3 regions of the Tumebacillus lipolyticus genome follow, and region 1 is predicted to be linked to each of the others. Evidence: riboswitches for the same ligand, from Rfam matches in the RefSeq annotation. Region 1 holds a riboswitch; each other region holds the start of a gene.

The links. Region 1 has a riboswitch for cyclic di-AMP ahead of ACFSOY_RS08360 (betaine/proline/choline family ABC transporter ATP-binding protein). Riboswitches for the same ligand answer to the same signal wherever they lie in the genome.
Region 2: it holds a riboswitch for cyclic di-AMP, as region 1 does, so the genes downstream of both, ACFSOY_RS16500 (3D domain-containing protein) here and ACFSOY_RS08360 (betaine/proline/choline family ABC transporter ATP-binding protein) in region 1, are expected to answer to the same signal.
Region 3: it holds a riboswitch for cyclic di-AMP, as region 1 does, so the genes downstream of both, ACFSOY_RS03110 (C40 family peptidase) here and ACFSOY_RS08360 (betaine/proline/choline family ABC transporter ATP-binding protein) in region 1, are expected to answer to the same signal.

Annotation. Positions count from the first base shown of each region.
Region 1 is NZ_JBHUIO010000005.1:634,456-645,162, forward strand. Features, by position in the region: gene ACFSOY_RS08350 (ABC transporter substrate-binding protein) at 397-1,311, opposite strand; gene ACFSOY_RS08355 (ABC transporter permease) at 1,433-2,089, opposite strand; gene ACFSOY_RS08360 (betaine/proline/choline family ABC transporter ATP-binding protein) at 2,082-3,227, opposite strand; cyclic di-AMP (ydaO/yuaA leader) riboswitch at 3,387-3,541, opposite strand; gene ACFSOY_RS08365 (YmaF family protein) at 4,005-4,340, shown strand; gene ACFSOY_RS08370 (chorismate mutase) at 5,021-5,308, opposite strand; gene pheA (prephenate dehydratase) at 5,322-6,194, opposite strand; gene ACFSOY_RS08380 (GmrSD restriction endonuclease domain-containing protein) at 7,338-9,425, opposite strand; gene ACFSOY_RS08385 (GNAT family N-acetyltransferase) at 9,972-10,478, opposite strand.
Region 2 is NZ_JBHUIO010000011.1:53,988-64,694, reverse strand. Features, by position in the region: gene ACFSOY_RS16505 (aminotransferase class I/II-fold pyridoxal phosphate-dependent enzyme) at 401-1,855, shown strand; cyclic di-AMP (ydaO/yuaA leader) riboswitch at 2,048-2,184, shown strand; gene ACFSOY_RS16500 (3D domain-containing protein) at 2,190-3,017, shown strand; gene ACFSOY_RS16495 (glycosyltransferase family 4 protein) at 3,117-4,253, shown strand; gene ACFSOY_RS16490 (hypothetical protein) at 4,250-6,421, shown strand; gene ACFSOY_RS16485 (2-oxoacid:acceptor oxidoreductase subunit alpha) at 6,427-8,157, shown strand; gene ACFSOY_RS16480 (2-oxoacid:ferredoxin oxidoreductase subunit beta) at 8,165-9,025, shown strand; gene ACFSOY_RS16475 (C39 family peptidase) at 9,112-9,618, opposite strand; gene ACFSOY_RS16470 (LysR family transcriptional regulator) at 9,893-10,707, opposite strand, start outside.
Region 3 is NZ_JBHUIO010000002.1:829,678-840,384, forward strand. Features, by position in the region: gene ACFSOY_RS03085 (hypothetical protein) at 1-176, opposite strand, end outside; gene ACFSOY_RS03090 (ABC transporter ATP-binding protein) at 182-844, opposite strand; gene ACFSOY_RS03095 (ABC transporter permease) at 846-2,057, opposite strand; gene ACFSOY_RS03100 (phosphoglucomutase/phosphomannomutase family protein) at 2,329-3,729, opposite strand; gene ACFSOY_RS03105 (hypothetical protein) at 3,872-4,024, shown strand; cyclic di-AMP (ydaO/yuaA leader) riboswitch at 4,127-4,270, shown strand; gene ACFSOY_RS03110 (C40 family peptidase) at 4,278-5,138, shown strand; gene ACFSOY_RS03115 (DNA alkylation repair protein) at 5,204-5,890, opposite strand; gene ACFSOY_RS03120 (CotS family spore coat protein) at 6,032-7,375, opposite strand; gene ACFSOY_RS03125 (mannose-1-phosphate guanylyltransferase) at 7,390-8,463, opposite strand; gene ACFSOY_RS03130 (hypothetical protein) at 8,500-9,501, opposite strand; gene ACFSOY_RS03135 (LysM peptidoglycan-binding domain-containing protein) at 9,599-10,707, opposite strand, start outside.

The sequences.
Region 1 (10,707 bases):
TCGGCGCCGTAAAGCTTACCGTTTTCGTTTATCTGCTCCTCACATCTGGTCGAGCTTGCAGGTTCAATCGATGTGGTGATCATCGTCTTCCCTCAATGAATTTCCAAGATTGCCACCAAAAGCGCAGAGATGTCGAGCGGTTCGAAACGAGCAACTACCGCCGCTTTCAGCCTCATTTTGACCGAAGTTTGCTGGTTGAGATCGGTCGGCACTAAAAAGGTGAGCCTAGCGTCAGTGCTAGGCTCACCTTTATGCTCGCTATTTCACAAGACTTATGCTCGCTATTTCACGAGACCTTTGCTCGCTATTTCACGAGACCTTTGCTCGCTATTTCACGAGACCTTTGCTCGCTATTTCACAAGACCTTTGCTCGCTATTTCACAAGACCTGTGCTCACTATTTCACGAGACCGTTCTGCTCCAACCACTGTTTGGCAACATCTTTCGCCTTCTTCTTCTCGACATCCACTTGGGCGTTCAACTCGGCCATCTGCTTCTCATCAATTTTTCCAGCCAACTTGTTCAACGCTTCTCCGACCTCCGGATGCTGTTTCAACACTTCACTGCGCACGATCGGCGCCGCGTAGTAAGGTGGGAAGAACTGTTTGTCATCCTCAAGCAGCACCAGGTTGTTCTTCGCCAAGCGACCGTCTGTGGTGAACGCATCGATCGCCTGCACATCCCCGGAGGTGAGCGCTTGGTATTTGAGCCCTGCGTCCATCGCCTTCACATCTTTGAAGTTCAGGCCGTAGGTGCTTTTCATCCCTTTGAGTCCATCGTCGCGGTCGAGAAATTCCTGCTCGGTACCGAAGACGATCTCCGCTTGGTGCGCTTGCAGATCGGAGACCGTTTTCAGATTGTATTTCTGAGAAGTCTCCTGCGTCACCGCGATCGCATACGTGTTGTTAAACCCGATCGGTTCCAGCCATTCGATCTGATATTTGCCTGGGAACTGCTCTTTCACCTTTTGATAGACAGCGTCCGGGTCGCTGATCGTCTTTTCCCCCATGATGTTGACGAGACCTGTCCCCGTGTACTCGACATAGACGTCAGCACTTCCCGTTTTCAAAGCGCTGAAGCAGACGTCTGTGCCGCCGAGAAACGCTTTTGTCTTGATTTTCAGGTCGGTGTTTTCCTCCAGCAACACGCCGACCAAATTGGCCATGATGTCCTGCTCGGTGAAATTTTTTCCGACAACTGTGATCTGATCGGAAGCTTTCGAACCTGAGCTGTCCGAGCAGCCGATCGTCATGGCGGCAAGCGACAGCGCGAGCGCTCCTACCATCAGTTTGTTCCGAACTGTTGTTTTCAAAAAAAACCTCTCCCTTCAGAATGTACAGATCTATCTCAATGCGATCATAGTTCGCCTATTTCGATGAAGTTGTTGCTCCATGCTTTCCTCTCGGAATGACGTCGTCTGCAGATGAGATTCTCTAGGAATGCAGATCTTTGCGGATGCGCAGCCCTTTTGGCGTCGCCATCCGGTCGGTCCACGCGAGCAGCAGGTCGAACAGGATCGCGAGCACCGCCGCCGGGATCGCCCCCGCCAAGATCACGCCCGTGTCCACCATCGAGATCCCGCGCAAGATCAGGTCACCTAAGCCTCCCGCACCGATAAACGACGCGAGCGTCGCCACGCCGATCGTCATCACCGTCGCCGTGCGAATGCCAGCGAAGATCATCGGTCGTGCCAGCGGAAGTTCGAGCATCCGCAACAGCTGAAAGCGCGTCATGCCCATCCCGCGCCCCGCTTCGAGCAAAGATGCATCGACATCGAGGATGCCCGTGTAGGTGTTGCGTAAGATCGGCAGCAGCGCATACGCGACCATCGCGATGATCGCAGGCACCGAGCCGATGCCGAAGATCGGAATCATGAAGCCGAGCAACGCGAGGCTCGGGATGGTCTGCAACACCGAGACGAGGCCGAGCACGACGCCAGCCAGCTTGCGGTAGCGAGTCAACAGCACGCCGAGCGGAACGGCGATCAAAATCGCCCAGAACAGGGCGATCAGCGAAAGCATCATATGCTGCAAGCTCGCGTCTAAAATGTCGGTCCAACGATCAGCAAACGTGGTCAAAATCTCATTCACCACTGGCGACCACCTCCTCCAGATACGGTTTGGCCAACACATCGACCAAGCTCGCGCGCGTCACAAGCCCGACGAGCTTCCCACCATCGGTGACGACCGGCACGTGTCCGAACGGAGCGTCCTGCACCAGCGGAATCGCCTCCGACAGCGCGATCTCCGGTCGCAAAGTAGGAGCATCGCTGCGCATGACATCTTCGAGCGTCAACGACTCCTCTAGATAGCGCTTGTAGATGTCATTCGTGTCGGCGATGCCGTGGTAGCGCCCGTCCTGATCGGCGACGAGCACCGCCGTCACGCGCTTGCGCTGCATCGTCTGCACCGCTTCGGCGAGACCTTTGAACCGGCTCAACTTGACCGGTTGCAGAAGCATCACATCGGCCACGGTGAGCGACAAGTTCGAGGCGAGACGCTTTTCACCGATGAAGCCGCGCACAAAATCATCTGCCGGATGGCGGAGAATCTGGTCAGGAGTGCCCTGCTGGATGACCTGACCGCCTTGCATGATGATGATCTGGTCGGCGATCTTCAGCGCCTCGTCCATGTCGTGCGTGACAAACACGATCGTTTTGTGCAGCTCTTCGTTTAGGCGGATCAGCTCATCTTGCAACTGCTCTCGCGTGATCGGGTCCAATGCGGAAAACGGTTCGTCCATCAGGATGATCGGCGGATTTGCCATCAGCGCACGCGCCACGCCGACGCGCTGTTGCTGCCCTCCGGACAGCTCTGCCGGGAAACGGTCACGATACGAGGCTGCATCAAGCCCGACCAGTTCCAGCAACTGATCAATCTTGGTCAGATCATGACCCTGTCTCCCCTGCGTCAAGCGCGGCACCAACGAGATGTTCTCAGCGATCGTCATGTGCGGAAACAGGCCGATCTGCTGAATGACATACCCGATCTGTCTGCGCAGTTCGGCGCGATCTTGCTTCCGAACGTCCTGTCCGAACACGCGCACCTCTCCTGATGACGACTCGATCAGACGGTTGATCATCTTCATCGTCGTCGTCTTTCCACACCCGGACGGCCCGACGAGCACGACGATGTTTCCCTCTGGGATCGACAGGCTTAAGTTGTCGATCACTACCTTGTCTCCATACGACTTGCTGACATTTTGAAACTCGACTGCATTTCTGTTCACTTCAACAACCCCTCCCAGTGCTAAACAGGCTTGGTAGGGTCTTTAGGCGATTAAAAAAATGCAAAAAGACCCTACCAAAGGCGATAGGGCCTAAAAAAAGGTATGCAAAAAGACCCTATCGTTTCTTGTCGGGTCAATGTGTGTGAAACCTTCATGCAATTGACCCATCTCCACGCTTACGAGGTTAGCTGACGGGCTCGGGAAAGATGGTTCCCTACAAAAGCTCAGCTTTCGCCAAGCATTGATGCGCCCCAAAGGAAATGTGGTTCCCCCGCTTCCCAATTGGTTTATCGGGAATTAAGCAACATTGTTATTATACACGTTTATTATCTTGCAGGCAAACATTTTTTGGATTTTTTTCATCAGTCAGAGTTCATTTAGCTAAAAGAACTTACGATCTAGGGCGTATTTTGGAGCGGGTCGCGCTGTTTGTTTTTGGTTTTGTCGGTCGGAAGGACTTCGAGTTGCAGCCGTTTTCTGGTGCGGTTTTACGCGGCGTGTTTCGTGTGTTGAGTTTCCTGTTGTGCTTCCCATTTAGTTTTGGAATTTGGTTCGATATATGTTGCCGCGGATGAATTCGGAGGCGTGCAAAGCGTTGAGTATGTGTGTCCGCGTACTTTTTTGTTCACCTAAATGCTAATGGATAATTGAAGCAAAAGCCTCATCAGCTTGTGGCGGTGGATATCGTGGGAAGTAGCATCCACTTTGCGGACCAAAAGAGGCCAGCGCCCATATTCTAAAATGAAGGTGAAATGAATTTGGAAAGGAGCCTCTCCCATGTCAATTGGCAAAGATGATGCGGTACGGGGGCGGGTGATCGGACATACGCACGGCTCGGTGGATTATACAGGGTTAGCTGACGGGCATGTCCACCAATGTCTTGATGTGACTCATCCTGCAATCCCAACTCCCGACGGAAGCCACATTCACTACACTGAGGGATATGTGGTATTCGAAGACGGTCACACCCACCACTACCGCGCGTACTCAAGTACGGCTATCCCAGTTGGGAACGGTAGACATGTCCATTACTACGACTTCTATACTTCGGAGGATGATGGTCATCGACATCATGTCAAAGGTGTCGATATGCCAGCACCAGGGGATCGATAGCATAGCAGAGGGGTAGGGCCGCTTATGCATTTCGACTGGTGATCGTATTTCACCGAGTTGGGGAAACGATGCTTGCTGGCGCTCTACCGCTTGCTTTTTTCTGTCAGGCTTTCCTGCCTATTTTATCAGTCTTGATAAGCTTGCAGACGTTCCTTCTACTCCTGTTGAAAGCACATGACTCCAAAGGCATCGATCTCTGGCTGACGTTCTGGACAATTCTGCTGACTATGCCTAGCTGGTGGAGCTTTTGAAAGAAAGGGGCGATCTCCCTTTGGAGATCGCCCCTTTCTTTTACGTGCATGATACTTGTCTGCCTGCTTGCACGGCGCCTTTCAAACCATCAGGACAATATCGGTCCGCGCTTCTCGATGAGCGAAATGGTGAACCGGTGCCAAGTGGACAGCTCAGATTCCCCTTTCCTCCACTCAAGATCCAAATGTCTGTGTGGAATCCATATCATTCGGACCATTTTTTAAGGACGAGATACCGCCGTAGATTTAAACAATATGTTTCGAACGATTGGAGCGCATCGCCCACCGGTAGCAATGTGTGCTTTCACTTTCTCATCGTACCGATGGGGGACTTGTAAGTGCATTTCATTCTAGAGTTTTCGGCAAAGATGATTAAGCATCGTTTCGCCAAATCGCGTGGATCGGCTTGCTCCCCTCGCGTTTTGGTCATCAGATTCTCTTTTCTAATTCTTTCATTTGAAATTGGACGAACTCATGAATCATGCTCCGGTACACCCCTTCAGCGATGATGGGGTCGAGCCCGTAGTGATTCGACAGTTCACGCACTCGTTGAATGATCTCCTCGTTGCGACGGGGCACATTCACTTCCTGCGGCAACTTTTTATACTTGATCGCCTCGCTGACATACTGACTGCGCTCGGCGATCAAACGCACGATTTGATCATCGATTCGGTTGATGCAGTCTCGCACTTCTTCGATGCTTTTGCATTCGATCATGATATCCCTCTCCTCAATCTGTGGTGGTGTTGACTACTTGGTGTACGTAAGCAGGATAGCTACCAAAGCACTGAACATCGCAGCCGAGCGCCTCCACTTCGGCGATCGCCCCCGACAACAATACATCGTCGATCTTCCGCTCTACGTCGAGGATAAAGTGGTAGCTCCCCAATCGCTTTTTCGTGGGTCTCGACTCGATCTTGGTCATGTTGATCGATCGCCAAGCAAAGGCGGCCAGCACTTGGTACAAAGCGCCCGGGTAATCGGATGCTAGCTCGATCACCAAAGTGGTTTTGACCGCGATGGCGTTTGGAGAATGTAACTGTGGGAGGTCGGTCGCGCCGACAAGCACAAACCTCGTCCGGTTGCTCTCATGGTCTTGGATGTCGCTTCGCAACAGCTCGGCCCGATAGATCGAGCGGGCAAAGCTCGGCCCGATCGCCGCCCACGGCTTGTCTGGATCTGACGTAACCCGTTTGACAGCTTCAGCTGTGCTCGGCGTGAACTCGATTTCCGCATGCGGCATGTGCTCGTGCAAAAACGTGCGGCACTGCGAGATCGCTTGCGGGTGCGATAAGATTGTCCGGACTTCTTGCAGCTCTTTGTGAGACCCTGCCAGCAGCTGTTGCGCGATCGGGAGCGTCAACTCCGCTTGCAACTTCAAACTGACATGATGGATCAGCCAGTCCATCGTCATCGTGACGCTGCCTTCGATCGAGTTCTCCAAGGGAACCACCGCATGATCGACTTCCTTGTCCTCCACCGCATTTAACGCGTTGGGGATCGAAGTGAACGGGATCATCTGAACGTCCTGTTCAGCAAAGAATCGGCGGGCTGCCTCCTGCGTAAACGTTCCCTGCGGACCTAAGTATGCAACTCTCTTCACCACTTGCTCATCCTCTCTGCTCAGCTCTTCTGTGCTCTTCTGTGCTCTTCTGTGCTCTTCTGTGCTCTTCTGTGCTCTTCTGTGCTCTTCTGTGCTCTTCTCAGCTTCTCTCAGCTTCTCTCAGCTTCTCTCAGCTTCTCTCAGCTTCTCTCAGCTTCTCTCAGCTCTCCTCAACTCTCCTCAACTCTCCTCAACTCTCCTCAACTCTCCTCAGCTCTCCTCAGCTCTTCTCAGCTCTTCTCAGCTCTCCTCAGCTCTTCTCGGCTCTTCTCAGCTCTCCTCAGCTTCTCCTCAGCTTCTCCTCAGCTCTTCTCAGCTCTTCTCAGCTCTTCTCAGCTCTCCTCAGCTCTCCTCAGCTCTCCTCAGCTCTCCTCAGCTCTCCTCAGCTCTTCTCGGCTCTTTTCGGCTCTTCTCGGCTCTTCTTGGCTCTACTCAGTTTCTCTACCACATTGCTCTTCTCTACCAAAACGCGTTGAAGCACTAAACTAAATAAAAACAAAAAATCCCTCGCCCCAGCAATCGAACGTATGAGCAACATGCTCGTTTCGATTGCTGGGGCGAGGGAACCGCGGTACCACCCAGTTGCTCTGCCCTTCTCACAAAAGGCAGACTTGGTCAGTCAAAATGACTGTTGTCGGTTAACGAAGACAAATCGTCACCCTCTACTCAGACCTAGATGATCCTTTCAAAAGCGAGGCTCCAAGGTGAAATTTCAACGTCGAGATGGTGACCACCCTTTCAGCCCTCGGGGCGGCTCTCTGACACCAGCGCTCTGGTCTACTTTGCCTTTTCATCGCCTGTCGTATTGATTTGTTACTCATTATAGGGAGCGACAAGTGAAGTGTCAACCCGATTTTTGCCTATTTTCACCGAATATCTTTTTGCTTCTATCAAAACAGTTGGACGCGAAAGGTTCAAAAATAGATTCCAGAATTTTATAATCTTGGTTTCTTTTGCGAAGTCACGGCTTGTCTGTGGGAAGGAAAGCAGGTTCACAAATGAAAAAACGGACGCCGAGCGATTCGCCCGAGCGTCCGTCTCTTATTTTGGCCACACATGTCACGGCAACTGGTGACAAGACAATTTTCCAACAAGCTACCGACGTCCTGCCAAACCTATGCTCCCTACCAGCGATTCTTTACTCTATTCATCATCGCGATGCTTTTCAAAAGACTGCCTGATCAGGGACATCACATCTTCAATCTGATCGGCAGTGGAGATTTCTACCTCCGTTTCACCAGTTCCCTGACGTTCAACCTCACTCACTTCTCTACAGAGTTGTTTCGGGTCGTTCAATTCGGCAAGCGGAGTACCCAAGCTCACGACCAGCTTGTTCTCATGGGGCACGATCTCGACAAAAGGGGTAAACGTTTTGTAGACGATCGACTGTTCGGTGACCTCTACTCGAACGGAACTGTCCAAATTGCAGATCCGCTTGCTCAGCTCTTCGAACAATGTGAGCATTTCCCCCTGCAACCCAGGATGGTTCTTCCCGGTATCGATCACCGCTTGTGCGGTCGGATCATTCCCGTTCAACTTGGAAAGTGCAGCTTCCGAAAGTTGCGGATATTCCCATACTTGCAACGCTTTATCCGCAAGCGAGCGAGCACGCTTGTTGATCTCCGTTTCATTCCAGGCATCCAGTTTGCCAAGCCCTCTGTTCAGCCGCAATGGGCTGTCAGCAAAGCCCCCATCCAGATCCCGCTTTGCCAGAAATGGTCGGTCGCTTAGCTCCGAATTGTACCGGGTCAAGGTCAAATTGCCCAGCGTGTGCAGATAGGTCTTTTGCACTTCCATCCAATTGGCGCCAAGATCTTGCTGCCACTTCGCTGACAGGTTTTCGTTCTGCGGCATGATGTGTTCGATCGTGTAGCTTTCAATGTCGACAACCTCTTTGCGCTTGAAGTTCTCCAACTTGCGCAGCAAGTAGTTGCGCATGCGGAAGTTGTATACGTCCTTGATGACCAACTCCTGCACAAACTCTTCGTTTTTCGGGAAGCGTCGGTGGGACTCTTTTTGCAAAAACGCTGCCGTTGCGCTCTCCAAATAGTTGTCCTTGCTGATCTCTTTGCTGATCGAGGCGAACGTTTTGTTCAAGGAATTGGTCGGAACTCCACAGATCGCTCGGCGGAATACGTACGATTCGACCAGCTTGAGAATCGCCACGAAGTCATCTTTGGAAAGCTTCTGCTGTTCATAATCATCGTACACTTCGAGCAAAAACGGATAGGAAACATCGACCCGCAGAGTGTTGATATCGGTGAGCACCTGATTGATGCTCGGCTCTTTTTCGGTCTGGAAGGCGAGCTTCACAAAGTGCTTGGAGTAACGATAGATATCCTCTACGATCTCTTGTACAGTCATTTCACTCTGTTGCGTGACATGCTCTTTGAACACCGCGTAGACGTGGTGAATGTTTGGGATCTTTCCTGTTTTCACCGTCAAGTAATCGCGCATGAAACGGTCAAAGAGCGCCGAATCGTTCAGATTGCCAAAGTTGCGCTCCATCGGATACCAGTAGTCGGTGTAGAGATCGGTTTGCTCCTTCGGCTCCAACTTCATCAGGACGAAGTTGCGGATCAGATCGGCCTGTGAAAGATCCAGACCTGTCGAGTTCAGGCTTTCGAAGATCAACTGCGGATTATCATGGTCGCGATCCAACGAGATGTCGACGACGATCAGTTTCGCAATGCCCTGATGAAGCTTGTTCAAGTCGATCTCACTCTTCGTGATCAGCTCGTAGAAATACGTATAGTTCTCATAGACTCGTTGCGAATATTCGTCCGGAAGTTTTTTATCGGAGATCAGGCTCAGCAACGTGTCTTTGTCGCTTTTCGTCAAGATCAATTTGTTGTATTGGTCGCCTTCTTCGTCGTTGTTGACCAAGTAGTAGTTCATAATCTTCCGCTTTGTGATCTCACACGTTTGTCCGCTCGCTTCGATCGCTTTGCCCAGCGCAAGCAAAAACAGCGTTAAAGTGGTCAGCCGCTGCTGCCCATCGATCACCAACAGTTGGGGAACTGATGAGATCTGATACAGCCCGCGCTCGATGTAGACGATCGAGCCGACAAAGTGACCTTTTACCGTCTCATCTTCTGCCGCTCGAACGATATCGTTCCAAAGCTGACGACACTGGTTCAGCGTCCAGCTGTATTTTCTTTGATAGATCGGGATGATGAACTGTTTGGTGCCTTGCAGGAATTTCAGCAGGTTGGTCTCTACCGCTTTCACTGTCAAATCTCCTCCGTAAAGATACGCTTTTGTCTCTTATTTTAAATAGGACTTTCTATACAATTGCTCTTTTTCCATCCAATTCCTGCTTAGGAGACGATTTTTGGTAGTGATTGATTGGGAGACTTCGGTTGAGAGGAGGGATTTGGTTGGGGTGGTAGAGGAGATTTTCGTGTCGATTGCAGGGAGCTTTTGGGGAGGTGTCGTTCGGGATTGGTGATGGTACATGCTAAGGTCGGTTGGTGGTTTTTGGCAGTCATATTATCTTCAAGTCCCCTGTAAGCCGGGGATACCATTGTTACAGCTGATTGATGGCATCAAGCGGATTATCCGTAACGGCTTTCAGTCCCCTATAAATCGGGTCTTCCATTGATACAGAGAAGCTCACCGAAGCTCGCTCCTTCATCCGCCAACTTTCATTCCCCTAATAGTCGGGTCTGCCATTGTTACCTTCGAAAGGATTAGCGAGTTCAAAATATGTACAGGTGGTTCACTTTCTGCCAAGGGGGTTCTATCGTTACAAATGCGAATGTACTGTTTGGGGTTTTATCTGCCCGAAATCCAATATCTTTGTACCATAAGCTCATCGTCTGGGTCATAGACCTCGTTTTCCAGAATACCGCCGTTTTTGCAAATGGTCTTTGCGGAGGCGATATTCCCCTTGTCACATATGGCAAGAATTTTATCAATTCCAAGTTCTCTGGCTTTTTCGAGAGCCGCCGCAAATATTGCCGTTGCATATCCTTTCCGGCGCTGGGACGGGCGGACAGCATAACCGATGTGACCTCCGAATTGCAAAAGGTAGTCGTTCAGTTCATGCTTGATACTCAAAACGCCGATTAGCCTATTTTCGTCAAAGCACAAATAATAAGTTTCTTTTACCATGTGTTCAGGCAGATCTTTGCCAGTCAACCTGTTCTGCATCATCGCAAGCCACGACTCGTAATCTTCAAACGCACCGAACCCAATGATATGGTTCTCGTCGTTTTTGATTTCGTTATAAAAATGTATAACGGCTTCTTTGTGTTCTGCTGACGGGAAAACTAAATTCACAATCGTCGCCTCCTCAAAACCTAGACGTGACGTGGGTTCCAGCCACTCTCGTTGGAACACAGATCGACACTTTTTCGAGGATCGACCTTTTACTTCCGGTCATGGGGAAATCCTCAAAAACTTTACCCTTATGCAATTATTATCTACCTTCCAGTATAATTCATGTATAGTCGTGAGAGAATAAGAAACTTTCTGCACAAAAAAGGCCTTTCCTATACATCATCCCCTT
Region 2 (10,707 bases), on a different contig from region 1:
TGACTTTGCTCGCCGAGCGAGCGGTCGAACGCTCCGGATCGATCTATCGTTTGTGAGCTGTCCGTTCTCTTTCTATTCTATTGCGGATCGTAAAGATTGGTGCGAGGGCATGCGGTTGATTTTTGCGTTGGTTTTGACGCTGTGACGGCGGTTCGCGCAGGTTGGGAAGCTTGATCGTGCAGGTGCGAGCAGTCGATCGAAACCAAGCTGAACAGCTCGCTCATTTGTCAGGTTTCAGCCTGATTGAAAGGTTGAGAATCGGATCTGTCACAAACGTTTCGAATTGCGAACATATGCTATGCAAAAAGATTTATTGTTATACAAAATCGGCAATGCAATCACAGAAAAAGCGTGCTATAATTGCATTCGTTATCTTTCTAAACGAAAGGGATTGATCGCGATGCAAAATAAAACTCCACTGTTTACGAAGCTCGTCGAGCACGCGAGCCGGAACCCGATTCAGTTCCACATTCCCGCACATAAAAAAGGTTTCGGCATGCCGAGCGAATTCAGCGAGTTCATTGGCCCGAACGCTTTGTCCATAGATTTGATCAACATTGCACCTTTGGACGATCTGCATTCGCCAAAAGGAATTATCAAAGAAGCGCAAGAGCTGGCAGCCCAGGCCTTTGGCGCTGACCACACCTTTTTCTCTGTGCAAGGCACGTCAGGTGCGATCATGACGATGATCATGTCGGTCGTCGGCCCCGGCGAGAAGATCCTCGTGCCGCGCAACGCGCACAAGTCGATCATGGCGGCGATCATCCTCTCCGGCGCACATCCGGTGTTCATGCATCCAGAGGTGGATTCGAACATCGGCATCATGCACGGCATCTCGGTCGACACGGTGCGCGTCACCCTCGACGCCCACCCGGATGCGAAAGGCGTTCTGCTGATCAATCCGACCTATTTTGGCATCTCCTGCGACTTGAAGTCGATCGTCGAGCTCAGCCATCAGCGCGGCGTTCCGGTCATCGTGGACGAAGCGCACGGCGTGCTGTTCCAGTTTCATGAGCAACTGCCGCTCTCGGCGATGCAGGCGGGCGCAGACATGGCGGCGACTTCGGTGCACAAGCTCGGTGGATCGATGACGCAAAGCTCCGTCTTGAACGTTCGCGAAGGGTTCGTCTCGCCGGCGCACGTGCAGGCGGTGCTGTCGATGTTGCACACGACCTCGACTTCCTATCTGTTGCTCGCATCGCTCGATGTGGCGCGCAAGAACATGGCGGTGCACGGACATGAGCTGATCGACAAGGTGATCCGCCTCGCTCAAGGCGCGCGCCGGACGATCAATGAAGAGATCCCCGGCATGTACTGCTTCGGCGAAGAGATTTTGCAGACGTCTGCCACGTTCGCCCACGACCCGCTGAAGCTGAACATCACCGTCAAGGAGCTCGGCGTCACAGGTTGGGAGATCGAGAAGATTCTCCGCACCGATTTTAATATCGAGGTGGAGATGTCAGACCTGTACAACATCCTCTGCATCGTCACGTTTGGCGATACGGAAGAGACGGTCGAAGCGCTGCTCGATGCGCTGCGCCAGATCGCCGCACGCTTCCAGCTGCAAGAAAAGCAAGAGCTCCCAGAGGTGCGCATTCCGTCGATGCCGCTGTTGGCCGTGTCTCCCCGCGATGCTTTCTACAACAAGCGGACCGAGGTGGTGCCGCTGCGCGAGGCGGCAGGTCGCATCATGGCAGAGTCGGTCATGGTCTATCCGCCCGGCATCCCGATCATCATGCCTGGTGAAGTGATCACGCAGGACAACATCGAGTACATCCTTGAAAATGTGAAGGCGGGCCTTCCAGTGCAAGGGCCGGACGATCCGAACATCGAGTGGATCAAGGTGTTAAAATAACGCAAAATTGGACAGGCTGCCCTGCATAAAAAGTTCTCTTCTTCGGAAGGGAACTTTTTCTTGTTGCGAAATTGGGTCGCGCGCATCGCTGTCCCCGCGCGGGATCGAGCAAACATCTGCATATTCTTCCATTCTATTTCCAGCAAACTGCTAGTGAAAAGGATGCATCATCTGCGCTACACTTGCACTCGACCACAAGACAGGCCGAATCCTCAAATCTGATGAGGAGCGGAGGAACCACAACTGGGGTGAACTCGCAACGGTGCGAGCGGGTAACTTCCTTCACCCGAACCCGTCAGCTAACTCCGCAGGCGATGGAAGGAGTGTTTGAAAGATGATGAAGAAGAAAGTGAACTCTCTGAAACGCTTCGCTACAGCAGCGCTCGTCGCTGTCAGCATGTTGACCGTGACGGTCGTGCAGGCGGAAGCGGCCGGGATCACCGATGGAGTGATCGTGCAAAAGGGGCAGACGCTGTCCGAGCTGGCTTCCCAATACGGAACGTCCGTTCAGACTTGGAAAGCGGTCAACCAATTGGACTCCGACCTGATCTATGCAGGTCAAAAGCTACACATTTCCTTTCCTTACAAAGTGACAACTGGCGATCAACTCGGCTATCTTGCCGAACGATACGAAACGACAGTCGAACAGATCCAAAAGATCAACAGCATGCAGAGCGATCTGCTCTATGCGGGTGAGACGATCATCATTCCGGCTGGCATGACCGGCAAGCCGAAAGTTACGGTGCAGCCTGTCACGAAGCCGGCGATCCCGACCCCGGCAGCGCAGGCGCCTGTCGCCAAGCCGAAGCCGCAACCTGTCGCTCCGACCGTCGCGGGCATGGCGTACAGCAAGGCGATCAACATGACGGCGACCGCATACGGTCCGGCCAATGTGATGTCCGAATGGGGCGGCTATACGTACTCGGGAACGAAAGTTCGCCCGGGCGTGATCGCGGTCGATCCGAAGGTGATCCCGCTCGGCACGAAAGTGTATGTGACCGGGTACAACACGCCGTTGCTTCCGGCTGGCGGCTTTGTTGCCACCGCTGAAGACACCGGCGGCGCGATCAAGGGGAACCGCATCGACATCTACATCGAAGGCACCCAAGCGCAGCTCAATCAGTTTGGCATGCAGAACGTAAAGCTGTATGTGCTCAAATAGTTGAAACGATCACCAGCGACCACCTGTCTACCGCGTAGGCAGGTGGTTTTTTGTCGTGCAAATTGGACAGCATGGGAGGAAGAGTGGAGGTGAGTGCGCGTGGGAGAGTTTCATGTGCTACAGGTGTTGCGTCCGATGCAGGGAGGCATGCGTCGGCACGTGCTCGATCTGATCGCAGGCCTCGTGGAAGCGGGGGTGCGCGTGACGGTGGCCTGCCCACCTGAGCTGCGCAGGGAAGCGGAGTTGAGCGGTGTGCCCTGTCTGCCGCTGGAGCTGGTCGATGGCGTTCAGCTGCGCAAAGATGTGCGGGCGATCCGCCAACTGGTTCAACTGATGCGCGAGCAGAGCTTCCAGCTGGTGCATCTGCACGGAGCGAAAGCGGGGTTGGTCGGTCGGCTCGCCTTGTCCCGACTTTCGATCCGCCCACCGGTCATCTATACGGTGCACAATCAGGTGCTGCCACAGGGGGGGATGGTCAAACGAGTGCTCGATCGGGTGGAGCGTCTGCTTGCGGTGGAGACGGACCGAGTGATCACCGTCTCGCATCGGTTGGCCCGCGACGTGCAAATGCAGCATCGCGGGCCCGCTTGGCGTGCGGTGACGATTCACAACGGGGTCGACCCTGTGCCGATGATGTCGCGCGAGCATGCTCGCCAGATTCTCGGCTGCGAAGGAGCAGACCGGTTGGTGATCGGCGCGATCGGCAGGATGGTCGAGGAGAAGGGGATCGCCACGCTGATCGAAGCGTTTGCCCTCTTGCTCACCGGCGGCTGCGATGCGGAGCTGGTGCTGATCGGAGATGGCCCGATGCTGTCCCACTATCAGCAGCAGGCGGGAAAGATCGGCCTTGCCCGCGTGCGCTTTCTCGGCGATGTGCCCCAGGCCGGTCGGCTGTTCTCGGCGGTCGATGTTGTCGTCCAACCGTCCTATGCGGAGGGCTTGGGAATCGTGCCGATCGAAGCGATGCTGGCAGGTTGCCCGGTGATCGCAAGCGATGTGGGTGGCCTGCCCGAGGTGGTCGTGCACGGCGAGACGGGGCTTTTGGTTCGACCGCGGTCGGCGGAGGAGCTGGCAGATGCGATTCGGTCGCTCTTGCAAAATGCAGATCGGCGCGCGCAGCTCGGCGCGGCAGGCAGACGGCGAGCGGAGCTGCACTTTTCCAAACGGGCGATGATCGAAGCGACACTACGCGAATACCGTGAAGTGATCGCCAAGCGGCAAGGTGTGCTCCTATGAGGGTGATCTGGCTGCTGATCGCGCTGTTGCTGCTGCCCTGTTTTGCGCCTGAACAGTCATCGGCCGCGCTGGATCACAAGGTGGTCGTGGTGGTGATCAACGGCCTGTCGCATCGAGCGATGATCGGGGATGAGCTGCCCAACCTCGCGCAGATGCGAGCGATCGGAGCTGTCGGGGTGATGAACCACAACACGCTGGGCGCGAAGTCGGAGGCGAACTCCTACCTGACGATCGGTGCGGGCGCGAAGGCGAGCGCCCCGCTCGCTCGCGTGCTCGCCTACGGCGCTGATGAACAGGTTCGCGAAGAGATGCTTCCGGTCACCGGGCATGAACTGTATGTGCGCCATCTCGGTCGCACGCCGGAAAGCGAAGTGGTGGTGCCGCAATTGCCGCAGATCAAGTCTGCGATGGCGGAGGTGAAATATCGCGTCCTGCCTGGGCTGCTGGGAAGCGCTGTGCACGATCTGGGCGGCAGAACTGCGCTGCTCGGCAACGCCGACTTCGGCAGTCAGATCGATCGCCCCGCTGCGCTGATCGCCATGGATGAGCGCGGCACGGTGGACAGCGGCAGCCTGCAAGTCCCGCCGCTCGTCGATCGGACGCGGCCCTTTGGGGTGCGCAGCGATCTGGACGGGCTTTATCAAAAATTTTTGCAGCTCAAAGACAGCTCCGATCTGATCGTGCTGGAAACGGGTGACATGGGGCGGTTGCAACAGGTGAAAGACATGCTGACAGACGCACAGGTCGAGCGAATCTACCAGCAGACGATCGCCGAAGCGGATCGGTTGGTCGGGAAGCTGTTGCCCCATGTCGGAGCGAACTTGACGCTGCTCGTGATCTCGCCCGACGTATCCCCGCTGCCGGAAACCTCACAGTTAACGCCTGTCTTCCTCGCAGGTGGCGATGTTGCACCGGGCAGCCTGCTCACGTCGAGCACGACGAAGCGAGCCGGGTTGATCGCCAACTACGATCTCGCTCCGACTGTGGTGCGCGCGCTCGGCGGCGATCCGGCGCGCTACCCGTTTCTGGGACAGCCTGCCTCGACCACCACCTCGCCAGACGAGATGAAGAGCGCGGTGGGGGGGAGCATGATCGAGAAGATGCTGTTGCAAGGGGGCGCTCGAAGTCTGCTCGTCAAGCCGTGGCTGAACGTCTGGATCGGGGTGGCGGCGCTGCTGCTGATCGGAACCGTTTTTCGACAGGCATGGCTGTTCTGGCTGGCCCCGCTCGCCGAATTCCTGCTGCTCTTCCCGCTGATCTGGCTGTGCGTACCGCTCTTCGAGCCGCTGACAAAACAGCAGGTGGTGCTCGATTCCCTCCTGCTCGCGCTGGTCGGATGGGGGGCGCTGCAGTTCCTGCGCGACCGCGTGGTGCGCTTGGGGGTGATCGCAGGGCTGTTCGTCGTCATGATCTTGGGCGACATGCTGCTTGGTGCGCCGTTGATGAAACGGTCGTTGTTTTCCTACGATCCGGTCGTCGGGGCGCGCTATTACGGCATCGGCAACGAGTACATGGGCATCCTGCTCGGCGCGGCGCTCCTGTTGCAGAGCGTTCTGTTCAAGCTGCGTCCAGCTAAGGAAAAGCTGATCACCACACTCCTGTTTCTCGCCATCGTCTACCTGTTTGCAGTGCCCGCTTTCGGCACGAACGCCGGCGGAGCGATCGCAGCAGCTGTCGGAGCAGCATATGTGCTGCTGGCGCGGAGCAAGGTGAAGCTGACCGCTCGCCACTGGCTGTGGCTCGGTGCGGCCGGACTGGGAGGAGCGGTGTTGCTCTTTTTTCTTAACCTCGGAGGAGAGCAGACGCACATCGGCCGCGCAGCATCGCTCCTGCTGACTGGCAACTATGGGGAGCTGTCGCAGATCGCCCTGCGCAAGGTGGAGCTCAACTTGCACCTGTTGCGCGTTTCCGCTTGGGGCAAGCTGTTGCTGTTGATCATGATCACGCTGTTGGTCTGGCGGATGCGCGGGATGCAGACTCCCTTTTTGCTGCACAACGCGAAAGTCCAGCTGGTCACGGCGAGCGCCGCCTTTCTGGTCAACGATTCGGGCGTGGTGGCGGCGGTGATCATCCTGCTGTTCGCGGTAGTGCCGCTGCTTAGCATCAGGGAGCAGAAGTTGGACATACTACCGTCAGAACAGGCTCCACAAGAATGGACTACGAGGTGACAGTTATGACCGATCAATTCACCTGGAAGGTGGGCGGTGCACAAGGCGAAGGGATTGACTCGACTGGCGAGATCTTGGCGACAGTCCTCACCCGGATGGGATATTACATATTTGCCTACCGCCATTTCATGTCGCTGGTCAAAGGCGGCCATACCAATTACAAGATCAGAGCTGACAACGCGAAACAGGTCGATTATCATGGCGACACGCTCGATATTCTGATCGCGTTTGACCAGACGACGATCGACGAAAACGAGGATGAGCTGATCGCAGGCGGCGTGATCCTGTACGACGCGAAGTTTGAAAGCAGCTCGAAGCGCGAAGGGCTGCAGATCTGCTCGGTGCCGATGTCGCAGATGGCGAAAGATCTCGGCAATGTGATCATCAAAAACATGGTGGCTGCTGGCGCCTCGTCCTATGTGCTCGGCATCGAGCCCAATCACTTTTATGAAGTGATCGAGATGCAGTTTGGCAAAAAAGGTGCGGAGCTGGTCGAGCTGAACAAGACCGCTTTTAACAAAGGGTACGACTATCTGAAGGAAAACTATCCGCATGTCCAGCGTCCGGTATCGCCGGCGACCAAGCCGGCAACGCCAAACTTGCTGATGAGCGGCAACGAGTGCATCGGTCTGGGCGCTTTACTCGGCGGATGTCGCATCCTGGCCGCCTATCCGATCACCCCGGCGACGGAGATCATGTATTGGCTGTTGGCCAACATGAAAGATTTTGGCGGCAAGGTGTTGCAGGCGGAAGATGAGATCGCCGCTTGCATCATGGCGATCGGTGCCAACTATGCCGGCGTGCGCTCGATGACCTCAACTTCTGGACCGGGCCTTTCGCTGATGATGGAAGCGCTCGGCATGGCGGGGATCTCGGAGACGCCGTTGGTCATCGTCGACGTACAGCGCGGCGGGCCGTCGACCGGCCTGCCGACCAAGACGGAGCAGTCCGATCTGAACGAAGCGCTCTACGGGTCGCATGGTGAGATTCCGCGCATCGTGCTGGCACCGACATCGATCCGAGACTGTTTTTACCAGACGTTTCATGCGTTCAATCTGGCAGAAAAGTACCAGTGTCCTGTCATCGTGTTGAGCGATCTGCTGATCGGGATGAACAAGATGACCTTTTCTGATCTCGACCTCGCTCGCTTTCAGATCGATCGCGGTGCGTTGGTCAAGCAAGAGCAGCTCGATGCGCTGGAAAAGGGTGCGTTTAAGCGCTATGCGCTGACCGAAGATGGCATCTCACCGCGCTCGTTCCCCGGCATGACCAATGGTCGCTACTGCGCGCTGACCAACGAGCATGAGGAAACCGGCCTGGAGATTGAAGATGTGCCGATGCGCATCGCGCAGATGCAGAAGCGCTTTCGGAAGCTGGAGCCGTTGCGGCGGGAAGTGAACGACTGGGGCGTGGATTACAGCGGGGCGGATTCGCCAGAGGTGCTGCTGATCGGCTTCGGCTCCACACACGCGCAGATCGAAGAGGCGATTCACAGCTTGGAGGGAATGTCGATCGGTCACCTGCAATTGCGCTGTCTGATGCCATTTCCGGCGGAGGCGGTCGACGGGCGCATGGCAGCCGCCAAGCGGGTGGTCGTCATCGATAACAATTTCACCGGCCAGCTGACCGCGCTGTTGCACCAGCAGCTCGGCTATCATGACAAGACAGAAACGCTGACAAAATATGATGGCAATCCGTTTACTGTGGGCGAGATTGTGTCGTTTGTGAAGGGGTGATCAGATCATGGCTACCTTAGCAGATTTTCGATATGAAAAAGCGACATGGTGCCCAGGCTGCGGTGATTTTACCGTGTTGGCTTCACTGCAACAGGCTTGCGTCAAGATGGGCTTAGAGCCGGAGAACGTCTGCTGCGTCTCGGGGATCGGCTGCTCGGGCAAAATATCGCAACACTTTGGCTCCTATGGTTTTCACTCCCTCCACGGAAGATCGCTGCCGACCGCTCAGGGGATCAAGATGGCCAATCAGGAGCTGACCGTGATCGCAGCGGGCGGCGATGGGGATGGGTATGGGATCGGCATGGGGCATTTCATTCACGCCTGCCGCCGCAATGTGGACATCACCTATGTGGTGATGGACAACCACATCTATGGGCTGACCACCGGTCAATCTTCCCCGACTTCCAAAAAGGGCTTCAAGACGAAAACCACTCCGGCCGGCGTTGCCGAAGAGCCGATCAAACCGATCGAACTGGCGTTGACCGCAGGGGCGTCGTTCGTCGCCCAAGCGTTTTCTGGCGATCTGAAGCAGATGACCCAAATCCTGTTCGAAGCGATGCAACACAAAGGTTTTTCCTTGGTCAACATCTTCTCGCCCTGCGTCACGTTCAATCGGGTGAACACGTACGAATGGTTCAAGGAGCAGATTGTGAATTTCGATCAGCTCGACTATGACCGAGCTGACAAATACGAAGCGATGCGTCGCGTGCATGAAGCGCAAGGCGTCTGCACCGGAATCATCTATCGAGAAGATCGTCCCGCCTTTCATGAGGTGGTGCTCGGGGCGACCGAGCATGGTACGGTCAAAGAGAACCTGCAGCTGAGCCAAGAGCAGATGTCCGCGCTGCTCAATCAGTTTCGACGATAGCTTGACGCGCAAGAAGACCACCCGAATGGGTGGTCTTCTTGGCGTTTCGCTGCGGTACCTGAGCGGTGCGCGCAACGAGATCGTGATTAGTTGATGGTGTATACACCGTAGCCGACAAAGTCGGAGTAGTTGTGAGTGGTCGTGCTGTAGCCCGGGTCGTTTACGTTGAACACGGTGCCGCCGTTGTGGTTGGTCAGCAGTACCCAGTGTGCGCCGGAGCGAACGTTTGCGATGATCGCTTTGTTGCCGCCGTCCAGGTAGGAGCGCAGGGTAGCTGCAGACAGGCTGGTGCCGGAAGTGTAGCGGCCGTCGAAGGTGATTTTGCTGGAGAGCTTCGGTACAGCGCCCCATACGAGCAGGTTGCCCGAGTAGCCGCCATTGCTCTTCAGCCAGGTGTTCAGGGTGCCCGGATCAGCAGCAGAGCCGCTGATGGTGATGCCTTTGTGGCGGAGTGCCATCGCGACAGAAGACACGGTGCAACCGGATTTCGTCATCGTGTCGCCGCCGCCCATCAGCGCGGTTCCCCACGGAGAAGCGTTTTGCTTAAACAGCGGTGCAGAGAAAGCAGCTTCCGCAGTTTGCGGAGCAACCATGCCCGGAACTGCTACAGCAGCAGCCATTACAGTTACGGAAAGAGCGATTGAAGCCAACATCTTTTTGAACATTCGATTTAACCTCCTAATAACTAGTAACATAGTATATATAATTCTTAATGCAAGACTATCATGAATCTCATATTTCTGTCAATAAACAAAATTACAATTTAGAGATATTTTATAATGTGTATTTTTCTTACATGAAATTGTTTCTCAGTCATGGATAGGGATAAGAAGGCAAACAAAAAGACCTGCTTCGTTGGGAAGCAGGTCAATAGTTGGCGACGATCCAGGAGAGAAAGGATTGAAAGTCGCGATCTTGCTGTTTGTGTTTCGGATAGGCGATCAGCGTCGGACGGGTGAGCGTCCCCTCAGCAAGATCGTGTGCGATCAGCTGTCCGCTCTCGACCTCCTCGCGGATGACCCGCTCGGGGAGCATCGCGACGCCGAGGTTTTGCATCACCATCTGCTTGACCGATCCGAACGAATCGAGCTCCATGATCACATTGGGAAACACGCCCCGCTCGACCAAAAAGCGGTCGACGCGCTGGCGGAAGGGTGCGGACGCATCGCCAAACACGATCATCTCTTGGGCGCCCCAGTCGGAAAACCCGCTAAAACCGGAGGCCCAACGGTGCTCGGGCGCTACGATCAGCACGATGCGGTCGCTCGGCAGGTCGATCTGCAACAGCTGTGGATGGTAGACTTCGTTGCCGAGCAACGCCATATCGGCCGCTCCGGTGAGCAGCGCGGTGATCGACTCCTCGTACAAGGTCGATTTCACATAGCAGCGAAGAGCGGGATGGTTTTTGCGGTACTGCCCGAGCAAGCGGGGAAGTTCGTAGGAGGCGAACGCTTTGCCCGCAGCGATCGTCAGCGGTTTGAGCAGGGCTGTATTTTGCGTGAAGGTGCGAATCTGTTCGACGATGCTGGTGGCGACTGGAACGAACCCTTTTCCTTCGGCGGTCAACGAAACTCCGTTCGCCGTGCGGACAAACAGGGTGACTCCCAGCTGTTTTTCCAGCTGCTTCAAGCGGTGTGTGACGGTCGATTGCGCCAAAAACAACGTCTCGGCCGTCTTGTTGA
Region 3 (10,707 bases), on a different contig from region 1:
ACAAGGATGGCGCTCGCCAACTTGCGCTCCTTGACCCTCGGCACGATGAAGAACGATGCGAACATCATCGCGATCGGCAATGTCGTAAACAGATATTGATCGCCTAAAAATGCTGGCAACAGGCCGCTTAACAGACCCAACACGCCAGAAGTAATCAAAAGAAAACGATAGTTCAAACCTTTCACTCCACCATCACTCCATCCCGAATCGATACCACGCGGTGCGCCCGCTTCGCCAACATCTTGTCGTGCGTCACCATCACCACAGTCTTGCCCGCAGCGTTCGCCCGGTGCAGCAGCTCGATCATCTCGGACGCTGTCCGCTCATCGAGGGCACCGGTCGGCTCATCGGCGAGCAACAGCATCGGGTCGTTGATCAGCGCGCGGGCCAACGCCACGCGCCTCTGCTCCCCTCCGCTGAGCGCAAACGACCGATCCTCACCGCGATCCCCCAGTCCAACCGAAGCGAGCAACTCATCCGCCCGCCTTCGATCTGCTGTGGTGACTGCACCGCTTAATAATTTTGGCAATACTACATTTTCTCGCACATTGAGCGTTGAGACAAGACTAGGAAATTGAAAAACGAATCCGATCTGTGCAGACCTCAGCTTCGTGCGCTCCCGCTCGCCAAGCCCGCTCGTCTCCCGCCCGTCGATCAACATCGACCCTTTGGTCGGCACGCTGAGCAGTCCGATGATCGAAAGCAGTGTCGACTTCCCACTGCCAGAAGGCCCCATCACCGCGATAAACTCTCCATCTGCGATCTCCAGATCGATCCCGCGAAGCGCCCGAATGAACCCTTGAGGGCTCTTGTATGTTTTCTTCACGCCTGCAAGCTTTAGCACGCTACTCCCCCTCTCGGATCGCATCATAGGGATCTTGACGCAAGATCGACCGGATCGGCACGGCAGCTGCGATCATGCCGATCAGCGAGGTCAACAGGATCGCCATCAGCGCAAGTCCCACAGATGGCAAAAACTCTGGGAAGAGCAGCGGCAGTTGGAACAGCTTGGCGATCACCGCCTGATTGTCGGCGAGAAAGGCCGCGACGACAAACACGCCGACAGTCCCGCCGACGACGCTCGACAAGAGCGATTCGGTGAGCAAGAGCCGGTAGACAGTCCACTTTCCCGCCCCGAGCGCTCGAAACATGCCGATCTCGCGCATCCGCTCATGAACCAGCGCCGAAAACAAGGTCATCCCTTGCACCGCCGCCATCAGCAGCACCACTCCGATCATCGAGTAGGACAGCAGCCGCAGCGGGAGCAGCTGCCGTTCGATCGTCTCGCGCAACTGGCTGCCCGTGACGGCAGAAGCTTCCGGAACTTTGCGCTCGATCTGTCGCTTGACAAACTCTTCATCGCCAAGAGCCGTTTTCAAGAGCACGACCGATATGCTGTCTGGCGGAAACTGCAGCTGGTTGCGACCTGATACTCGCAGTTCTCGCGCAGCATCGAGCGTCATGAAGATCGTCTTGTCAGCCCCGGTTCCTGTGGGAAAGAGCACCCGCGCCACTTCAAAATCGCGCCCAAACAGGGTGAGGCGCTCTTGGTATGCTTTGTAGCGCAGATGGTAGATCGCATTTTTCCCACCGGCATCGCTGCCGACGATCACCTTCTCCTTCGTCAGCTCCCTGCCAGTTCCGCTGAGAAATCCGCGCAGCGTAAAATCGCGGTTCGGATCGAAGGCGATCACCGGAAATTCCCCTTCCACCTGACAGCAGGTGCCAGAAAACGTCTCCAAAAAGAGTTGCGGTGCCATCTGCTCGATCTCCGGAATCTCCCGCAGCTTGTCCAGCACAGAGGCGGGCATATAAAACGGGCTCACCTCACCGGAGATCATCAACTGCTCCGCCACTTTGCCATAGTTTTTTGGCACGACCATCACGTCGGCGCCAAATCGCGCTTCGCTTGCGGTCAGGCTCTGCTGCACAGACATCAGGAAGAAGTAGCTCAGGAACAGGATCGCCGAAGTGATCGCTGTCGAGGTGAGCAGAAGCGAGCTCCTCAGCGGTTTGCGCCACAGGTTGCGCCAAGCCCACCGAATGCGTTGCCACATCGGCTACACCTCTCCCGGCTCATCATCGACAGAAGGCCCATCGTCAAACGGGTCGTGTTTTCGCAAGATGAATACCGTAATTATTGTACCAAGCAGCAACAACGCGAACCAGATCAAATTGAAAAAAATCTCAGCCGCACCGAACATTCTGCTCCCTCCGCTCGTTCGCTCTTCTCTACGTAGTATGGGCATGAAAGCCAAAAACATCCAAGAGGGGAGCAAATGCCCCTGTTGGATGTTCTGTCGCGAGGGAGTCGCGCCTTAAAAACTGCTAGTCGACCAAGCGCTTTGCCGCTGCGATCAGCCGGCTCACATCCTCCGATTCTCGCGCTTCCGCATAGATGCGCAACAGCGGCTCTGTCCCGCTCGCCCGGAACAGGATCCATCTGCCGTCCGAAAGCTTGTATTTGACGCCGTCGAGCGTCTGCACCTCTTCGATCTGATCGCCGGCAAACGTGATCGGCTGCTGGACGAGCGATCGGAAGAGCGACTCCTTTTTCGCTTGGGCGAGCGGCAGGTCGATGCGGTCATACGCGTGATATCCGGCGAGAAACATCAGCTGATCGATCGCATCTGACAACTGCTGGCCGGAGAGCAGCAGATGCTCGATCAACAGCATCCCAGAAAAAATCCCGTCCCGCTCCGGCATGTGCAGCGGGATGCCGATGCCACCGCTTTCCTCGCCGCCGATCAGCACATCTTCCGCCTGCATCAGGCCGCAGATGTGTTTAAATCCGATCGGCACTTCATGCATCTGTACCTCGTACAGATCGGCGATTCGGTCGATCAGCCAAGTGGTGGAAAACGTTTTGACCACCGACCCCGACCATTTGCGGTCGCGCAGCAGATGCAGCGTGAGCAGGGCGAACAAGATCTGTGGCGACACATAATTGCCTTGCGCATCGACCGCCCCGAGCCGATCGCCATCCCCGTCGGTGGCGAGGCCGAGATCTGCCCCAACCTCCAGCACTTTTTCCATCAGCACGCCAAGATTTTTGGGGATCGGCTCCGGGTTGACGCCGCCAAACGTAGGATCTGGATCTGATCGAACCTGTGTGACCTGACAGCCGAGCGCCTCCAGCGCGCGGCTAAAATAGGCGCCCGCCGCACCGTGCATCGCATCGACGACAACGTGCAGCCGCAGCTCTCGATCGAGCGTCGGGGAGAGAAAGCGAAGCAGTTGATCAAAATACGGCTGATCGAGGTTGATCAGCTCGATCATTCCCAACCGCTTCGCACTGTCAAACGGGATGCTCTTCGCAGCCGTCTTGCCGAGGCGTGCGGCGATCTGCGCGATCTCTTCCTCGTTGGCCGGGCCGGCATGCGGCCCTTTCCATTTCACGCCATTCCATACGGCCGGATTGTGGCTGGCGGTGATCATCAGACCGCCGGCCGCGCCGAGATGACGAACCGCGAACGAGAGCAGCGGTGTCGGCGTGACCGAGTCGAACAGATAGACAGGGATGCTGTTCGCAGCTAAAACTTGTGCGCATTCCCGCGCAAAAACATCGGAGAGAAAACGAGTATCATATCCGACGACCACCCCGCTTTCCTGCACCTGTTTCGCGTGCAGTTCGTCGGCGATCGCTTGGCAAACCAGTCTCAGATTGCCGGTCGTAAAGGTGTCGGCGATCTGTCCGCGCCAACCTTCCGTTCCAAATTGAATGTCCATGCGGGCTGTCCCCCCTGCAACCTTGTTGTCAGTGTCTTGTAGCGTATGCAGAACCCTGGGCATTCGTCACGGACTGCGCACATCGGGCGGGCAGGAGCACATACACTGTCAAGGAAAGGATTTGGAAACGGGGGACTGACCGATGTACTTCCTGCTCTTGCGCACCGTCAAGATCCTGCTTGGCGGCGCGATCGCGATCGTGTTTCTCCGAGCGCTGTTCTTCCCGAACGTGCTCGATGTCTTCTTGTTGCTCCTGCTCTTTTTGATCATGGTCGCCATGTTTGTCGGCGCCTGATCTGCGACACCACCCGACCTGTCCGGGTGGTGTTTTTGCGCAAGCGATGCCCTTTTCCAGCCATTCCCGTCTTGTTCCTGCATCTGCCCCATGTTAGCATGAAATGCAAATATGCCGAATCTTGTCGAAAGTCAGGACAAGTACGGGGGACGCTTTACTTTGGGGTGAATGTTCTTCAACTTGGAACAAGGGAAATCCTCTTCCCGAACCCGTCAACTAACCTCGGAGGCGCTTGAGGAGGCAATGCAATAAAATGAAATCGTGGGGCACAAAGTTGGCCATCAGCGCAATTGCGATGGTCGGAATTTTTTGTCAAGTACAAGGTGATGCAGAGGCTGCCGATTCTTCGATCTACAAAGTCCAGCTGAACGACAAGCTGATCTCGTTCCCAGACGCGAAACCGTTTGTGGACGGATCGAGCCGGATGCAGGTGCCGATCCGATTTTTGACCGAGTCGATGGGCTACAAAGTCGACTGGAAGCAGGAAGGCACGCAAGTTTCTGTCACGCTGTCGAAAGGAAACGACACCGTCCAGCTAAAGACTGGGGACGCGCGGATCTTGATCAACGGACAGGCAGAGTGGATGGATACGAAGCCGGTCTTGAAGTCTGATCGCACGTTCGTGCCGATCCGCTTCGCCACAGAAGCTCTGGATGCGAACGTCAGTTGGCACGCACCGTCGCTCTCGGCGATCATCGCGACAGATGGACGGGCTCACCAAGCGCTTGCACCCACCTATGTACCGCCGAGCGAGAAGATCATCCAATCGGCAAAATCCTATCTTGGCGTGCCATACCTCTGGGGGGGCATGACGCCGAGCGGATTCGATTGCTCTGGCTTCACGCAGTATGTGTTTGCGAAAAACGGCCTTTCCTTGCCGCGCGTTTCCCGCGACCAGTACACGGTGGGTCAGTCGGTCGCCAAAAGCAATCTGAAAGCGGGAGATCTCGTCTTCTTCTCGCTCAGTCAGCCTGGCGTCGTCGGCCATGTGGGGATCTACCTCGGCAACGGAGAGTTTATATCTGCCGCCAGTTCCCGCGGTGTCAGCATCGCCAACATCAACGACCCCTATTATTGGGGCTCCCGCTACATCGGAGCGAAGCGAACTTTCTAGCACTTGTACCCAGAGATGAAAAAGACACCGCAGCTGTGGTGTCTTTTTCATCTCTTTTCGGCAGGTCACGCTTTCGCTTTGGCCAGCTTTCTCTGCTTCATCTTATTGATATAGGCGGTCGCATCTGGTGTTTTACAGGCGGTCTCCCCATGATCGACCTTCACTTTCCCAATCGCCGCCGCAAGTTGTAGCGCTTTCGCCTCCAGCAGATCGTTGCGCGACCCGATGGCGATCAGCGCCGTGTTCATCGCCTCTTTGATCCGGTTTTTGCTCTGATGGATGCCTGTCCCGATCTTTTCGAGAAAGGGTTCAAAAAACTCGTCCGGCAGCGGCTCCTTTCCGAGCGCGAGCTGCGTGAGCATCTGCCAGCCTGCCCTGCCCACCCATTCCTCTTCTGAGCGAATCCACGCTACCATCAACGCTTGGGCAAATGGGGTCTTGCTCGCCAGATTGCTCGTCAGCACATCGGTCAGCGTGTGGTCGGTCAGGCACTCCACCCAGGTGTGAAGCTGCGCTTCCTCGATCAGCTTCGGATCGGCGATCATCGTCGCAACCACTCGCGCCTCCCAATTTCCCGTCTCCCACAGCTGCTCAGTCAACCGCTGATCTTTTTTGATCTCCTTGGCCAACTTCTTCATCTCCGCAAAGGACACACCGAACATGTTGACGCCGATCCCATGTCGCCCATACACTTTTCGGTTCTGTTCCGTCCCCATCGCTTCCAGTTTGGCAAGCACTTCTGCCAGCTCCATCAGATCACCACCCTCTCGGTCAGTTCCTCTCATTATATACGATCACCTTCATCCAGCCTACGCATCGCCTGTTCCCTGACTGCCAAAGAACAGCAAAAGAGCTGCCCCTCCTGAACGGCAGCTCTGGCAGCGTTAGTTCGCTTATCGCCCCGGACGCCATGGTCCCGGCTTCTGCTTGCGGCGCGGCTTGATTCGTGGAGCAGCATCTGGCAGAACGGAGCGACTGTCCGTGCGCCGTTCCTCCAGCCCTTTTTCATGGCTGGCCAGCCGAACCTCAGACGATTCTTCCCGCTCGTGTATCGAAGCGCTTTCGGACAGATCGACCGCATGCGCTTCTGGCGCCTCCCACCCATCCGCACGGCTTTCCACCGACGAGGACTCCATCGCTTCCAGATCGTCATACGATTCCAGCCCTTCCAAATGGGGGGCGAAGGACGGGGCGGACAAGTTCAGCCCGTAGCGGGCGATCAGATCCTGTACGAACATCTCCCTGCCCTCATCGAGCGCTAACTGTTTGCGGAATCTGCTGGAAAAGCGCTCAGCATCCCAATCCCGCTTGCGCTCAAAGTACGCTTCGACCACCTCTAGCGTGCGCTTGGGAAAGGAAAGGTAGGCGGCGAGCACCGTCATCTCCTCCGCGCTGATCTCCCGCACCGCTCTGTAGACGTCGAGAATGGAGAACCCGATCGACGCTTCCCACTTAAATCGCGGCATATAACGGGTGAGCAGAGCGCCGAGGTCGTGCAGCGGGTGGCCAAAATGACAGTGATCAAAATCGACGACCGCCATCCGCTCTTTCTCCACGATCAAGTTTTGCCGCGAAAAGGAACCGTGGCAGATCGTCCTGTTTTCTCGCGCCCATTCGATGATCTGCGGGTAGGGAGAACGCGCCAGCTGCTCCGAAGCATGGTCGATCATCTTCACCAGTTCCTCGCGGTGCTGGCGATAGGAATCATCCATCCCTGTCTGTTCCCGAAGCTCTTCCAGATTCGCATCATAGCTGCTGAGCTTCGCCCGGAACTTCCCCCACTGCGCGGAGAAATCCTCGCGGGTTTCCTGCCCAAATCCGCCCCCTGCAAACCCGATGCCCGCGTTGTGCAGCTTAGCCATCGTCTCTGCCGCCAAGAAGATGTTCTTCGTCTTTTTCAGATCTGCTTCCTTGCCCGGCCTCCAATCGGTCAGGTAGTAGATCCCCGTCGAATGCACCACATAGGGATCGCCGTACTTTGTGCGAATAAAGCGCGGCGCATCGTGAAAGCCTTTGTTCGCCAGATGATCGATCACCTGTTGCACAAAGCGCACTCGACCTTCGGCGACGTTCACCTTCTTCAGCGCACGCGTTCCGACCGCCGTCTTGATTCTCAACACGCCTCGAACCTGCCTGACCTTCTCGACCTCCAGATCCCACTCGCGCAAAACGTCCGGATCGGCGCCGTAAGAATCGAACACGTCTAGCAGTTCCTTCTCCTCTTTCCTCTTCGCCATGCGCTTCCTCCCCCTTACAGAAACTCTCGCAAGTTTCGTTTTTCGATCCGCCTGACCAGATCTTTGATCTCTTGGTCGCGCTCTTTGTCAGCGACGAGGATCGCGCGGTCAGATTGCACGATCAACAGATCCCGGACGCCGATCGTCGCGATCAGCAGATCTTCGCTCTCGATGATCGAGCGGGATGTGTCGATGCCAACGTGCAACCCGTTGACAATATTGCCCGCGTTGTCGTGGCTCAAAAATCGCTCGACCGATCGCCAGGACCCCACATCATCCCAAGCAAAGTCGGCGGGGATCACCGCGACGTTTTCCGCCTTTTCCATGATCGCGTAGTCGACCGACAGCTTTTGCATCTTGGCGTACGTCTCGCGGATGACCTCCTGCTCCTCGGCGCTGCCGAGGATCTCATAGATCTGCGCCAGATGCTGATACATGTCGGGCATGTGCCGACGATACGCCTGCAAGATCTCCTGCGCCCGCCAGACAAACATCCCGGAGTTCCACAAGTATTTGCCAGCTTGCAGAAAGCGGAGCGCGCGCTCAAAATCTGGTTTCTCTGTGAACTCCGCCACGTGATACGCCCGCCTGCCGTTGTCATTGACCAGCAGGCGATCCATCTTGATATAGCCGTACCCGGTCTTCGGCTCGGTCGGACGAATGCCGAATGTCACCAGCATCTTATGATTGCGCGCAAACTCGGCTGCCCACGACAGGCAGCGCCTAAAATCTTGCTCCGAGCCGATAAAGTGATCGGATGGCAAGACGGCCATCACCGCCTGCGGATCGCGCCGAGCGAGTTTGACCGCCGCAAGTCCAATCCCAGCTGCCGTCTCCCTCGCCTCCGGCTCGATGATCAAATTTTCCGGCGGCAGCTCAGGCAGCTGTTCGCGAATCTTGTCAAAATACCGATCGTTCGTCACCACATAGATACAATCTTGACGGATCAAGGGGCGTACCCTGCCTGCTGTCGTCTGGAGCAAGCTCTTGTCCCCAAAGATTTGCAAAAACTGCTTTGGGTTTGCAGCCGAGCTTTTCGGCCAAAACCGACTCCCCACACCTCCAGCCAGGATCACCGCATACAGCATCAGGTTCGCCCTCCTCTCCCACCGAGTTGCATCGAGTTACATCCACCTCGCTCCATCCGCACCGTATACGATCGGCTTGCGGGCTCGCCCCACCTCGACCGCCCGCTCAAAACGCTCAGCAAACAGGTCGTCTCCTCGCTTCATCGTGCGGAACTGTGTCAGGTGGCGGTAAGCAGTATGTGGAAATGCCAGATAGGCATCGAGCACGATCAGCTGTTGCTCGCTCATCCCGGCCTCCTCGCCATACGCATCGAGAAATTCCCGAGCCAGCTCCTGCTCCCCCCGCTCCAAGAGCAGATGAGCGAACCGCGCCGCATCGTACAGCGGCAGATCGGAGATCGCATCATCGACGTGCAGGATGGCAACCCGTCCCGCCTCTCCGATCCGCAGTTCGCGCAGGCGATAGTCCCCGATCGCGAATTCGCATTCTGCCTCGGAGCGCCGCGAAAGGTCCTGATACTTGCCAGCAGACAGCCCTTCCACAGCCCGCGCGATCTGCTCGGCAAGCCACTCATAATGCGTGAGAAATCGCTCCTGCAACCGATTTTTCTGCCGCAGTTCCGACCAGGCGCAGTAGCGCGAGTGAAGCTCATCGCCCGCTTGGGCAAACCGCTCCATCCAGGTGCCGTGGCGCATGGGGAGTTTGATCGGCTCGTTGAGCTGCAGCCCTTTCGCCGCTCGGTGCAGCTCCGCCAGATGGCGACCACAATGGCGCACATCGTGCGGATCGAGGTCTGGCACCCTCCCTTCCCACAGATCGCTGACCGTATAAAAATGGCCCCCCTGCACGACGAACGCATCTCCGTACAGCGTGCGAATGTGGCGCGGAATGCGACGAACCCCCCGTTTTGCAAAGTGTTCCCACAGCGCGTGCCGCCGCTCCACCTTCTGTTCGTCCGTATCGATGCGGAGCACTTTCATCCCGCGATTTGTATCTAACAGCAAGGAGCGCTCATCGAGCGGCGACACGCCTGACACGCCCAAACCATAGCGGGGTACCACCGACTCGACGATCACCTCCAGCAGATCGTTGACCATACGACTCCCCTCCCTCGACTCTTGATTTCAGCCTATGCGTTCGTACCAAAGAGTAGACGAAAAACAGGCGGACGCATTCGTCTGCCTGTTTTTCCAGTCATGAGCGTCTGGTCGATGGGATGTAGAGGATCTGCCCGATATCCAGATCATGATCTTGCAAGTTGTTTGCCCGGAGCAGTTCGCTGACCGAAGTTTGGTAGCGTTCCGCAAGATCTGGCAGCGAGTCTTCTACCTGCACGACTTTAAACTTCATCGTCACCTTGCTCTCCGGCTGGCCGACCAACATCTCGCTCCAGAAGGAGTCATCGTCGAACGACTTTGTGGTGATCCCCAGAGGATGCGTTGAGGATTCGCGATCGGCAAACGAGTCGCTCTGGATTTCCAGCGCTTCCAACACTTCCGGTTCGACTGACAACGACTCCGCAATCGAATGAGTCGCACCGTGAAGTGAAGAAGATTCGCGGTCTGCAACCGAGGAGACCTCGACTTGGTGAGAGGAAGATGATTCGCGGTTGACAACCGATTGCTCCACCGCCTGATGCGTTGAGGACTCGCGCTTAGCAACCGACTCAGATGTGCTCTCCGACGCTTCTGGTGCTCCCGCTTGGACTGATGACGACTCAGGAATCTTTGCAGAGGAGGAGCTCTCACGCTCCTCCTCGCGCGACTTTGAATCGCCGAGGAGCGAGGAGAGTTTGACCGGCCAAGCGGCTCCATTTTCTCCATGCTTCGCGCCGACCGAAAGCTTCGGTGAACCGGGGGGAGTTGACTCTACCGCTTCGGTCGCCTGCCCCTGCATCGCAGCTTCAGGATCGAACACTTCGTCTTCAAACTGATACTCCGCCTCATAGGGACGATCTTCAAGCGTTTCGGCCGCTTGCGGGTAAGCTTCCGCGATTACACTTTCCTGCGCCACCGCATCCGATTCTGCTCCCTGCTGATCGCCGCTGTCCGCAGCGATGCTCCGCTCCTCCGCGCGAGCTTCTTCCACCACAAAAGCGAATTCATCCGCTTCCGCTCCACCCGCTTGCGCTTCCTCCCGTCGCGGTGGTGTCATCGAGGCGGACGGCTGCTGCTCTGCTGGTGCCTGATTGCTAAAAGCGTTCGAATCGGCAGGACCTTCCGCTTCCGTGTAATAGGAAGGGTTGACCACATGGGGACGCACGGTCTGCCTGCCATACCCAAACTCATAACTCGGCGGTGCAT